Regions from separate parts of the Vibrio fortis genome, predicted to be linked through region 1. Evidence: riboswitches for the same ligand, from Rfam matches in the RefSeq annotation. Region 1 holds a riboswitch; each other region holds the start of a gene.
The links. Region 1 has a riboswitch for thiamine pyrophosphate ahead of thiC (phosphomethylpyrimidine synthase ThiC). Riboswitches for the same ligand answer to the same signal wherever they lie in the genome.

Region 2: another riboswitch for thiamine pyrophosphate. It lies ahead of thiD (bifunctional hydroxymethylpyrimidine kinase/phosphomethylpyrimidine kinase); the one in region 1 lies ahead of thiC (phosphomethylpyrimidine synthase ThiC).
Region 3: another riboswitch for thiamine pyrophosphate. It lies ahead of thiB (thiamine ABC transporter substrate binding subunit); the one in region 1 lies ahead of thiC (phosphomethylpyrimidine synthase ThiC).

What each region holds. Positions count from the first base shown of each region.
Region 1 covers NZ_AP025487.1:3,194,603-3,198,624, reverse strand. The annotation lists gene OCV50_RS14260 (methyl-accepting chemotaxis protein) at 1-5, shown strand, start outside; gene OCV50_RS14255 (multicopper oxidase family protein) at 181-1,563, shown strand; gene crcB (fluoride efflux transporter CrcB) at 1,673-2,056, shown strand; TPP riboswitch at 2,123-2,221, shown strand; gene thiC (phosphomethylpyrimidine synthase ThiC) at 2,380-4,022, shown strand, end outside.
Region 2 covers NZ_AP025488.1:815,068-819,089, reverse strand. The annotation lists gene OCV50_RS18210 (ABC transporter permease) at 1-239, opposite strand, end outside; gene OCV50_RS18205 (ABC transporter ATP-binding protein) at 292-1,074, opposite strand; gene thiD (bifunctional hydroxymethylpyrimidine kinase/phosphomethylpyrimidine kinase) at 1,064-1,924, opposite strand; TPP riboswitch at 2,030-2,141, opposite strand; gene OCV50_RS18195 (hypothetical protein) at 2,293-2,739, opposite strand; gene OCV50_RS18190 (MAPEG family protein) at 2,830-3,219, shown strand; partial or broken gene OCV50_RS18185 (nuclear transport factor 2 family protein) at 3,667-4,022, opposite strand, start outside.
Region 3 covers NZ_AP025487.1:2,879,835-2,883,856, reverse strand. The annotation lists gene mpl (UDP-N-acetylmuramate:L-alanyl-gamma-D-glutamyl-meso-diaminopimelate ligase) at 1-982, shown strand, start outside; gene OCV50_RS12720 (flavin prenyltransferase UbiX) at 1,022-1,645, shown strand; TPP riboswitch at 1,689-1,808, shown strand; gene thiB (thiamine ABC transporter substrate binding subunit) at 1,861-2,853, shown strand; gene thiP (thiamine/thiamine pyrophosphate ABC transporter permease ThiP) at 2,924-4,022, shown strand, end outside.

The DNA of each region.
Region 1 (4,022 bases):
AATAACTTATAACTCGATTGTTGCTTGTAAAGGAGACGGAGACGTCTCCTTTTTATTTGCACCATTCAAAGAAAAAGCGATCTGCTCAAGGCTACCTAAGACTAAAAATTAGATCCGTAATGAGAATTGTTATTAATAATCTGTTACATTTTAAGCAGGTTAATTTAAGAGTAGAACAGTATGGATATTTCTCGTCGTCAGTTTATTAAGTCTTCTATTGCTATATCAGCACTGTCCATTTTACCCGCTTGTAGTGTTACTCAATCTGTCGATGAAAAAGGACGATACGTATACGACCTAACGGCTGAGCCGGCCACAGCCGAGTTAGTACCAGGATACACGACTAAAGTACTTGGTTTTGATGGGCAAATACCTGCACCTACCATTCGCTGTCGTCAAGGTGAGAAGGTTGTCATCCGTTTTACTAATAAGCTCGCAGAGCCAACCACAATCCACTGGCATGGCTTAAGAATCCCAATCGAAATGGATGGCGTGCCGTTCCTAAGTCAGCCTCCTATCATGCCTGGAGAGACCTTTGTTTATGAGTTTACTCCACCAGATGCGGGTACTTTCTGGTATCACCCACATATGAATAGCGTTAAGCAGTTAGGAATGGGGTTAGTAGGGCTGATCATTGTTGAAGAGTCTCAGCCCGTTGCTTTTGATGAAGAGTTACCGCTGATGCTTAAACATTGGCATCTTGATAAGCAAGGGCAGTGGAAGGACCTGATGATTCCACGAATGAGTGCTCGTATGGGTACTCCTGGCGAGTGGAGCAGCGTAAATGGTGTTCATGAACCGAACTACCAGATTAAGCAATATGCGACAACACGCCTGCGAATCGCAAATGTCGATAATACGATTACCTATCCTATTGCGGTCGAGGGGGTAGAGGCTTGGGTTATTGCTATCGATGGTAACCCTGTCAAAACCCCTTATCGACTAACACAACATAAGATTGGCCCGGGCATGCGAGTGGATATTGGATTTGTGGCTCCGACTAAGGGCACCACTATAAATGTCTTACAGATGAAAGGACGCTTTCCATTCTCATTATGTTCATTAGAAGTCGTGGACTCAAACTTGCCATCTGAGCAGACATTACCTGCTTTACCACTCAACCCGGTTCCTAATCTAGACCTCGAAAATGCCACCGAGATCGATTTTCTATTTGAGTGGGAGGGGGCGATCAGTCCGACAGGAAAAGATGGCAAGTCGATGCCAAAATTCTGGCTGACGAACAAGCGCGCATGGGAAGGGATGAGTAAGGATAATATTCCTCAACCGCTTGCGACATTAGAGCTAGGAAAGACATATATATTCGATCTCAAAAACGTAACTCAGTATCACCATCCGATCCATATCCATGGTCATACATTCACTGTACTTGAGCTGGATGGAAAGAAAGTTGAAGAGCCATTCCATACTGATACGGTTCTGCTTGGTAAGAATGGCAGTGCGAAAGCAGCGTTTGTTGCTGATAATCCTGGCCGTTGGATGTACCACTGTCATGTGATTGAACACATGAAGACGGGCTTGATGGGTTATATCGAAGTAAAGTGACACCTGTAACTTTTTAATCTTGAAATTTATCCAAGTAATTTATTCACTAATTATCTCGAAAAAAAATCGAGTAAGGCTAGAATATCCTTAAGTCTTATGTGGGGGAATTATGGGTCAGTTTTCAATTTTGGGGTTTATTGCCATCGGCGGTGCATTTGGTGCGTGCTCTCGTTATCTAATTTCTGAGTTATGTGTTGTGTTATTGGGTCGTGGTTTTCCATATGGCACCCTGACGGTGAATGTCGTCGGTTCGTTTATTATGGGTCTACTCATCGCCGCATTCGAAAATGAGATGCTCGCAACTGAACCGTGGCGTCAGATCATTGGGTTAGGCTTTTTAGGTGCATTAACAACGTTTTCCACTTTCTCTATGGATAACGTGTTATTGATGCAGCAGGGTGCTTTTTTCAAGATGGGACTCAACGTGCTACTTAATGTGGTATTGAGCATTTCGGCAGCCTGGATTGGTTTTCAGTTGCTAATTAAGAGTTAGTTCTCTAGATTCGTATCAAAATCACACAGGTCGGCTTGGTTTAACCAAGCCGATTTTATATACTGAATTCACTTGTCGGAGTGCCATAAGGCTGAGACCGTTCATTCGGGATCCGTTGAACCTGATCAGGTTAATACCTGCGAAGGGAACAAGAGAAGATATCCTTGCTGGAATTCTCTCTAGCAGACCTATCATTAAGCTAAGCATTAGGCCGTTTTTGCCCGCCCTGGGTATACCTATGTTCAGCTCCTCTTGTCGCATCTTTCCGCCAAGCATTTTTATCCGAATTTATTATCTAGAATAACGAAGCAAGGAAAAATGCTATGTCGAATCGCAAGCAAGCGAGACTGGAAGCAAAACAGTTTATAGAAACTCTCTCGGTACAACCGTATCCAAATTCAACCAAGGTTTACGTTGAAGGCTCTCGAGCCGATATTCGTGTTCCAATGCGTGAGATATCTCTTGCGGATAGCTTGATCGGTGGTACCAAAGAAGCGCCAATCTTTGAGCCAAATGAGCCTATTCGCGTTTATGACACATCGGGTGTTTACACTGACCCACAACATGAAATCGATCTTCATCACGGCTTACCGAAGCTGCGAGAGAGTTGGATTGAGGAACGTTCAGATACCGAACTACTCGATGACGTGAGTTCGGTTTACACCAAAGAACGCCTTGAAGATGAAACCTTAGATGAGCTTCGTTACGGCAATCTACCACGTATTCGACGTGCTAGAGATGGCCAATGTGTAACTCAAATGCACTATGCTCGTCAGGGAGTCATTACTCCAGAAATGGAATACATTGCCCTGCGTGAAAATATGGGTAGAGCCCAGTATCGCGACGAAGTGCTCACACAGCAGCACCCAGGCCAGAGTTTTGGGGCTAACCTGCCTAAAGACATTACACCAGAATTTGTTCGCAAAGAGGTCGCTGAGGGGCGCGCGATTATCCCTTCCAATATTAACCACCCAGAATCGGAACCAATGATTATTGGCCGAAATTTCCTTGTAAAGGTTAACGCAAATATCGGTAACTCTTCCGTGTCATCTTCTATTGAAGAGGAAGTTGAAAAGTTGGTATGGGCAACTCGCTGGGGCGGCGACACAGTAATGGATCTATCTACTGGGCGTAATATCCATGAGACACGCGAATGGATCTTGCGCAATAGCCCAGTGCCGATCGGTACGGTTCCTATGTATCAAGCACTAGAGAAGGTTAATGGCGTTGCTGAGAACCTAAACTGGGAAGTGATGCGAGACACCTTGATTGAGCAAGCTGAGCAGGGCGTTGACTACTTTACGATCCATGCAGGCTTATTACTTCGTTATGTGCCGATGACGGCGAAGCGTGTGACGGGTATCGTTTCGCGAGGCGGTTCAATCATCGCTAAGTGGTGTTTGGCTCATCACCAAGAAAGCTTCCTATATACGAACTTCAGAGAGATCTGTGAGATCTGTGCTAAGTACGATGTCGCTCTATCACTAGGTGATGGTTTACGTCCAGGTTCTGTCGCTGACGCTAATGATGAAGCTCAGTTTGCCGAACTTCGCACACTGGGTGAGTTGACTAAGATTGCTTGGGAATATGATGTTCAGGTGATTATTGAAGGTCCTGGTCACGTGCCTATGCATATGATCAAAAAGAATATGGACGAGCAGCTTGAACATTGTCATGAAGCGCCGTTTTATACGCTAGGCCCACTCACAACAGATATTGCACCCGGCTATGACCATATTACCTCAGGAATAGGTGCTGCGATGATCGGTTGGTACGGCTGTGCGATGCTCTGTTACGTAACACCAAAAGAGCACCTTGGTTTGCCCAACAAAGAAGACGTTAAAACCGGCCTGATTACCTACAAGCTTGCTGCTCATGCAGGCGATTTAGCGAAAGGTCACCCTGGTGCGCAAGTACGTGATAACGCTCTATCAAAAGCGCGTTTTGAGTTCCGTTGGGAAGACCA
Region 2 (4,022 bases), on a different replicon from region 1:
AACAACATTTGAAGTGCGAAGAACAATCCCATCGATAAGCCAAGTAGCAGCCCAAAAAGGATCTCTTGCGCTGTTACCCACGTGTGCTTGAGCAATACGTCATAGCGTTCAATTAGCTTGTTAAACACTTCCACAGGCGCTGGCAGAATAAAGCTAGGCATTTCAAATACCACAACCACCAACTGCCACAGACCCAGAATAATTGCGGTGCTTATCACGACACGCAGTAACGGGCTCATAGAGCGATCCTCATGGTTCAATACTGATTGAGGCTTGGTTAGCGCTTCGGAACTATGCATAGTCTTGCTCCAGCTGCTCCAAGATCTGTTGCTGAATGCTGGCACATTGGCCGTCGATGGTTCTAGGTGGCAGTGTTGTCGGCACTTTCAACGCTTGAGCTGAAGCAGGTGTTCCCTGCAGCACATAAAGATGATGAGCGAGTCGAACCGCCTCTTGTGGATCATGAGTAATCAAGACAACGGTCTTATCTTGAAGCAGATGGGCTGCTAACGTTTGCAGTTTATGCCTTGTGACCGCATCTAACGCTGAAAACGGTTCATCCATCAACACGATTGGTTTGTCTTGCATCAGCGTACGCGCCAATGCCACTCGCTGACGCATACCACCGGACAATTGTTGCGGCATAGCGTGAGCGTATTCAGCAAGCCCAACGGATTCAAGCAACGACATTGCGCGCTGCTGAATCTGTTCACTGCTTTGTGAAATGCTCTCCATACCTCGCCAACCTTTTCCTGAGAAGCGTTGACTGAGGCAAACATTGTCAATCACCGACAACCAAGGCAACAAAAGGTCTTGTTGTGCCATATACGCGATTCGACCTTCCAATGGCTCACCGTCACTGGTGTGTAACCCACCCTGCCACTCGATATTGTGACTCAGTAAACCAGCTAGATAACGAAGAATTGTGGTCTTTCCGCAACCGCTTCGTCCAAGCAATACCGTCCATTGCGCTGCCGCAACCGACAAGTTAAGACCTTGCAGTGTCGATCGTTCGTTATCGAGGTAGCGAATGCTGGCGTTGGTCAACTCAACGCCAAGAGGCTTATCGCACATCCGCATGGCCTGCGTAAAAATGATTCACTGGACCGTGACCTTGACCTACGTCCAATTGATCGGCATGCGCGATCGCCTCAGAGATATAGCGCTTACCTAACTCAACGGCTTGAGTAAGGTCATTACCTTGAGCAAGGTAAGACGCGATAGCCGAAGAGAGCGTACAGCCAGTACCGTGTGTGTTCTTGGTTGGGAATCGTTTTGCACTGATGAGGGTTGTTCTTGTAGGCAGAATCAGTAGGTCATTGCTGTTTTCATCTTGCTCTAAATGCCCACCTTTCAACAACACCGCTTTCGCGCCTAATGCTCGAAGCTCTTCAACCATGTCTTGCATATCAGCTTCGCTTTCAGGAACAGGTTTTCCTGTCAGTGCCGCACCTTCCGGCAAATTTGGGGTGATGATGTCAGCGAGTGGAATCAGCTCTTCTTTCAAAGTGCTGATGGCTGACTGCTCAAGCAGTAGATCGCCACTGGTCGCTACCATTACTGGGTCAATAACCAGATGTTTCGGTTGGAACTGCTTAACCTTGTCCGCGACCACCTTGATGATGCTTGAATCGGCCAACATCCCAACTTTCACTGCAGCAACGTTAAGATCATTGAAAACAGCATCAAGCTGGCTAGAGACATGATCGAGAGGAATGGGGAAAATAGCAGAAACGCCCTGAGTGTTCTGAGACGTGATCGCAGTGATCACTGAACAAGCAAAGCTGCCTGTTGCAGACATCGCTTTGATATCAGCTTGAATACCTGCGCCGCCGCCACTGTCTGAACCCGCAATGGTTAATACAATAGGTGTGTCTGAAGGAATAGATTGAGTGTCGATTTTTGTGCTGGAATGCTGGGTCATGGTCGCTCCTACCATCGAAAAGACGCAGGAGAACCGCACTAAAACTAAGAAGATTAGGCACCAGAGATCGTAAAAATAGACATAACGAATCGAAGTACCGCATAGGTTTTAGTGTCAATAGTTCCCTACGCCAGTACTAACTGAATCAGGTTCAACGGGTCTCGAAATTCGATCTCAGCAAATACAAAACGATGTAGTTGCCCCCCGACTATTGCAGCCATACTAACAGCACTATCACGAGGGAGGTAATAATTTTGCAGATTATTATTTACCAAAGCGTGAACGAAAGCGTTTTCGGGCATAAAACCATCAGCTTTGGCGATAGTATCTTGGAGCGTTAGTTTTACTCATTAAGTCTATGTGTGTGTCTATTCCCAGAACTTCCACCATTTTTGGCTGTTCTCTTCTCTTTTGGCTTGGCCTTGCTCTGAGCCTTTGCCTTCCTCTTTGCGAACTTGCTCTGCTTTCTTCTCTTTTTGTTTTTCGAGCCCAGATTTCTTATCTTTTAGTTTCTCTTTTAGATCCTCAACTTCCTCTTGTTCAACCTCTAAATCTTCTATCTCATTCTCTAGCTTTTTCTTATCTTTTTTATTTTTAACTTTCTTAGCTTTTTTCTTTTTCTCTTCGATTAACTCTTCGAGTTCTTCATCGCGGTCCTCAATCTGCTTTTCAGCCTTTTCAATGTCGGAGGACGACTTTATCTCTTCTAAGTTTGGTTTCCCTTTTCCCGCCCATTCTGGTTTTTCCGAGAAGGCGACTGGAGAAACACACATTAGAACGCTAACTAAAGAAATAATCTTAACTGGTCTCATAATCTACTCCTTTAAACAATACCAATTAACATTATATAACACTGGCTGATATCATCAGGGAAATTGACCAACGAATAGATCTTAGGATATCCATTGAATACGCTAATTTACTGTTTAATCGCCGCAGCTCTGCTTCCCTACCTAGCGAAAGTCCCGGTTGCTGTCGCTATGAGCCGACTCGGTGGTTACGACAATAATCATCCGCGCGACCAGCAGGCGAAATTGAAGGGATTTGGAGCTCGTGCACTTGCCGCGCACCAAAATGCGTTTGAGTCTCTCATCGTATTTTCAGCTGCGATACTTCTCGCCATAGCAACTGACACTGTCAACGAGAGCGTGCAGTTGTTTGCAATTCTCCATATCGGTTTTCGAGTGGCTTACCACATTTTGTATTTGGTCAATATTGGGGTTATGCGATCGATCTCTTGGTCGTTTGCGATAGGCTGTTCGTTTTTGATTATGGGACAATGCTTGGTGAGTTAATCAAAGATCACCAAACTAATTTCAAAAATCACGATCTCTATAAGCTCGAAAATAGCCTACGTTCGCGTGTTAGGCATGCTGGACACAAAAAAGACCTTATATCCTATAACTACAGACAGTTACGGATATAAGGTCTTTTTTAGTTTATTACAGCTAGTTTTCGTAACGCTGCATCTTCATGGTTGATGTATCTGCGCCAGCTAGGAAACCTTGCGCAGCAGAAGCACTCATAAAGCTTTCCATCGATGCATCCGCATCATCCAGCGATTCCCAATGCACAATCACGCGCCATGTATCGCCATCCACTAATCCAGATTCACGCTGAATAAATCCTGGTTGTTTTGACACGTAACTATCGGCAACGGCTTTATCCAGTTTTGCGAATTCTTGTGGATCGACACCGTCTTTAAGTTTGAAAGAAGCCACTTCCACGACGTAGTCGTGCTCGAAACCAAACTTACCATTGTCGTTTTTCCACTCTTCGCGAGGCGGAATATTCTCGATCACATCCCAATGCTCAACGATCTTGCCGTTATCAAGACGGAACAAGTCATAGAACGCGACGTCTTTATTCATAAACACGCCTTCGCTAATCGCGAGGACAAAGTTACCCTCACCCAAGATTTTGTGATTCTCTTTGTAAACCATTGGCATACCAACTTTTGCTAACTCGCCAAGCGCTTTGCCTAATCCGCTTAGGCCATCTGCGACCATGGTGTTGTGTTGAAGATAAGCGTCATCTTCGGCGTCGATAAATTGGTTGATTTTAGACATGTCGCCTTGCATTAAAATGGTATTAACAA
Region 3 (4,022 bases), 310 kb from region 1:
AGATTGTGGTTATGCGCCGGGCTTCTTAGTTGGCGGGGTGTTGGGTAACTTTGGTATCTCAGCGCGACTGGGTGAAAGCATGTTTTTTGTCGTCGAAGCTGACGAGTACGACAGTGCTTTTTTTGATAAGCGTTCTAAGTTTGTTCACTACCATCCGCGCACCTTGGTTATGAATAATCTCGAGTTTGATCATGCGGATATTTTCGACGATCTTGAGGCGATTAAGCGTCAATTCCACCACCTGATCCGTACTGTTCCGGGCAATGGTCGAATTTTTGCTCCTCAGCAGGATAGGGCTTTGGAAGATGTCTTGTCTCGCGGCTGTTGGAGTGAAACTGAATTTGCTGGTGAAGAGGCGGATTGGCGTGCTGAAAAGCTAGTCAAAGATGGCTCGAAGTTTAATGTGTTCTTCCAAGGTGAATGTGTTGGTCAGGTCGATTGGCCGCTAGTCGGGGACCATAACGTTAATAATGCCTTGATGGCGATCGCGGCCGCAAGACACGTGGGTGTGACTCCGGACTTGGCGTGTGAGTCTTTGGCGAAATTTATCAATACTAAGCGCCGTTTAGAGCTTAAAGGGGAAGTGGCAGGGGTAACGGTGTACGACGACTTTGCACATCATCCAACGGCAATTGAACTAACCTTGGGTGGTTTACGTAATAAGGTCGGCAACAATAAAATTATCGCTGTGTTAGAGCCTCGCTCTGCTACGATGAAACGAGGGGTTCACAAAGAAACCCTTGCCGATTCGTTAAAGCAAGCCGACAGCACCTTCTTGTTTCAACCAGACAACATTGATTGGTCGGTTCAAGACGTCGCAGATGCTTGCCACCAACCCGCAGTAGTCAGTGATGACCTCGATGCCTTCGTGAAGAGCATTGTTGAGCAAGCACAACCAGGCGATCAAATTTTGGTGATGAGCAATGGTGGTTTTGGCGGCATTCATCAGAAATTGCTTGATGGATTGGCAGCCAAAGGTTAAATACACGCGTTCCAATCGATTTTAGAAGTACGAGAGATCATGACGAAACAGAGTAAAGCGATTACCCTCGCATTCACTGGCGCTTCCGGTGCCCCATATGGTTTGCGCTTATTAGAGTGCTTGCTCGCCGCTGATTATCAGGTTTACCTGTTGATCTCGTCGGCGGCTAGAGTGGTGCTTGCGACCGAACATGATCTCAAACTGCCTTCAGGCCCGGATGCTGCTAAAGCAGCGTTGGTTAAACATCTAGATTGCGACCCTGACCGTTTAGTAGTGTGTGGCAAAGACGATTGGTTCTCTCCTGTTGCTTCTGGGTCCGCAGCTCCCAAGCAGATGGTGGTTTGCCCTTGCTCGGCAGGAAGTGTTGCGTCGATTGCTCACGGTATGTCAGATAACTTAATTGAACGCGCTGCAGACGTGGTCATGAAAGAGCGCGGTCAACTGCTTCTCGTCGTTCGAGAGACGCCATTCTCAACTCTGCACTTAGAGAATATGCACAAACTCTCGACCATGGGCGTGACTATCATGCCTGCTGCTCCTGGCTTTTATCATCAGCCAAAGTCGATCGATGACCTCATAGATTTCATGGTAGCTCGCATTCTTGACCACTTGGGCATAGAGCAGGGGTTAGTGCCAAGATGGGGTTACGATCAGCGCCATTAAGGCGAACTTTGTAGCTTATTGGTTAAAATACAATTACAATTCTGCTCACTCATCGGGGAGCTAACCATTCAAATTATGAATGGCGGCTGAGATCAAGTATCAACTTGGGACCCGTAAACCTGAACCAGATAATGCTGGCGTAGGAATTGAGTTAGGCAGTACTTTTCCATTGTCCTCCCTCAAGCCTGTGCCGCTCAGACCATGGAGAGCGTCCAGTGAAATTTGCATTAACCACTCTTGCTGTAACCACAGCTGCTTCTTTTTCCGCATTAGCATCCGATAATACGTTAACTGTTTATACTTACGATTCCTTCGCTGCAGATTGGGGCCCACGCCCAGCTGTGGAAAAAGCGTTTGAAGAAAAATGTGGCTGTGACGTCAACTTTGTTGCGTTGGAGGACGGGGTTTCTATTCTTAACCGCTTGCGCCTAGAAGGCGGTAACAGCAAAGCCGATGTTGTGCTTGGTCTTGACCAGAACTTGATGGCGGAAGCGAAGAAAACAGGCCTACTTGCTGAACACAGCGTTGATACCTCTTCTGTTGTGCTACCTAATGGCTGGGACGACAGCACCTTTGTTCCTTATGATTTCGGTTACTTCTCATTTATCTACAACACAGAAAAGTTATCAAACCCACCAAAGAGCTTGAAAGAGTTGGTTGAGCAGCGTGATGATCTAAAAGTGATTTACCAAGATCCTCGTACCTCAACTCCAGGCCAAGGTTTGATGCTTTGGATGAAGTCGGTTTATGGCGATGATGCAACGCAAGCTTGGAAACAGCTAGCAAAGAAAACCGTGACCGTAACTAAAGGTTGGTCTGAGGCTTACTCTATGTTTTTAGAGGGAGAGTCAGATATGGTGCTTTCATACACGACTTCTCCGGCTTATCACATCATTGCAGAGAGCGACACTAAGTACGCGTCTGCAGATTTTGCTGAAGGTCATTACACGCAAGTTGAAGTGGCAGCAAAAGTGAAAGGCAGTGATAATGAGAAGCTAGCGGATGAGTTCATGGCATTCATTCTAAGTGATGAATTCCAATCGGCGATGCCAACCGGTAACTGGATGTACCCAGTGACAGGTGTGGAGTTGCCGAAAGGATTTGATCAGCTAACTATGCCTAAAAAATCTCTGAGCTTTACCTCAGAGGAAGTGGCAGAGAAGCGTAAGCCGTGGATTCGTGAGTGGCAAAACGCCCTGACTTTTTAATTAAGTGCCCAGTGTTGGGTACTCAGCCTCTATCTATTTTAGAGGATAAACATCGAGACAATCACCCTTTATGTTAAAGAATACACCTAAGGTGGGTATTTGGGTCGCGATGATCATTACCGCCTTTGTGGTTTCATCGGTAGGGGCATTGCTAAGCAATGCCCCTTCTCTTGATATCAGTCAAGTATGGTCTGATCCTTACTACTGGCACGTTACCAAGTTCAGTTTCTATCAAGCGACGCTATCTACTTTGTTGAGTGTCGTTTTTGCTATTCCAGTCGCACATGCCTTGTCACGTCGTCAATTTCCAGGGCGTTCTCTGCTGCTAAGATTGTTCGCATCAACCTTAGTTCTGCCTGTTTTGGTTGGTGTCTTTGGTCTTTTAGCTATCTATGGTAACAGTGGCTGGCTCGCTAAACTGCTCCAAACGGTTGAACTGGATCTGCCATTCTCCATCTATGGATTGAATGGTATTTTGCTCGCGCATGTCTTTTTCAATTTGCCCTATGCAAGTCGGCTGCTACTTCAAGCTCTGGACACGGTTCCGGTTGAGCAACACAAGTTGTGTGCTCACCTTGGAATGAGTCACTGGGACAAATTTAAATGGGTTGAATGGCCGCGTCTTAAACAGCAGTTGCCTCATGTGTGTGGTTTGGTATTTATGCTCTGCTTTACTAGCTTCGCGACTGTGATGGCTCTGGGTGGTGGCCCTAAATCAACAACCATCGAGCTTGCTATCTATCAAGCGATTAAATTTGATTTTGATCTTCAAGCTGGGGCTCTGTTAGCAATCTGGCAGATGCTGCTCTGTGGTGTATTGGCTGTGAGTATTCAACGCCTTTCCAAGCCTGTATCCGTCAGCGTTGGCCAATTGTCTGAAGCGAAGTTCTTGGTTAAGGACACCTATAGTTCAAAAGCTTGGGATAGCTTTTGGATCATCGTAGCCTCATTACTGGTTTTACCTCCACTGTTGATGGTGATTGTGGGTGGTTTAAACAGTGAAGCGATAACGGTGCTAACCAGCGAGCCGTTTTGGTTAGCGCTGTTGAACTCACTGAAAGTGGCACTTAGTGCAAGTGTGATTGCACTATTAGTCGGGGTCGCCATTTTGATGACCAGTCGAGCATGGCGCTTGCAAAACAAGACCTTTCGCGCTGATAAGATTGAGC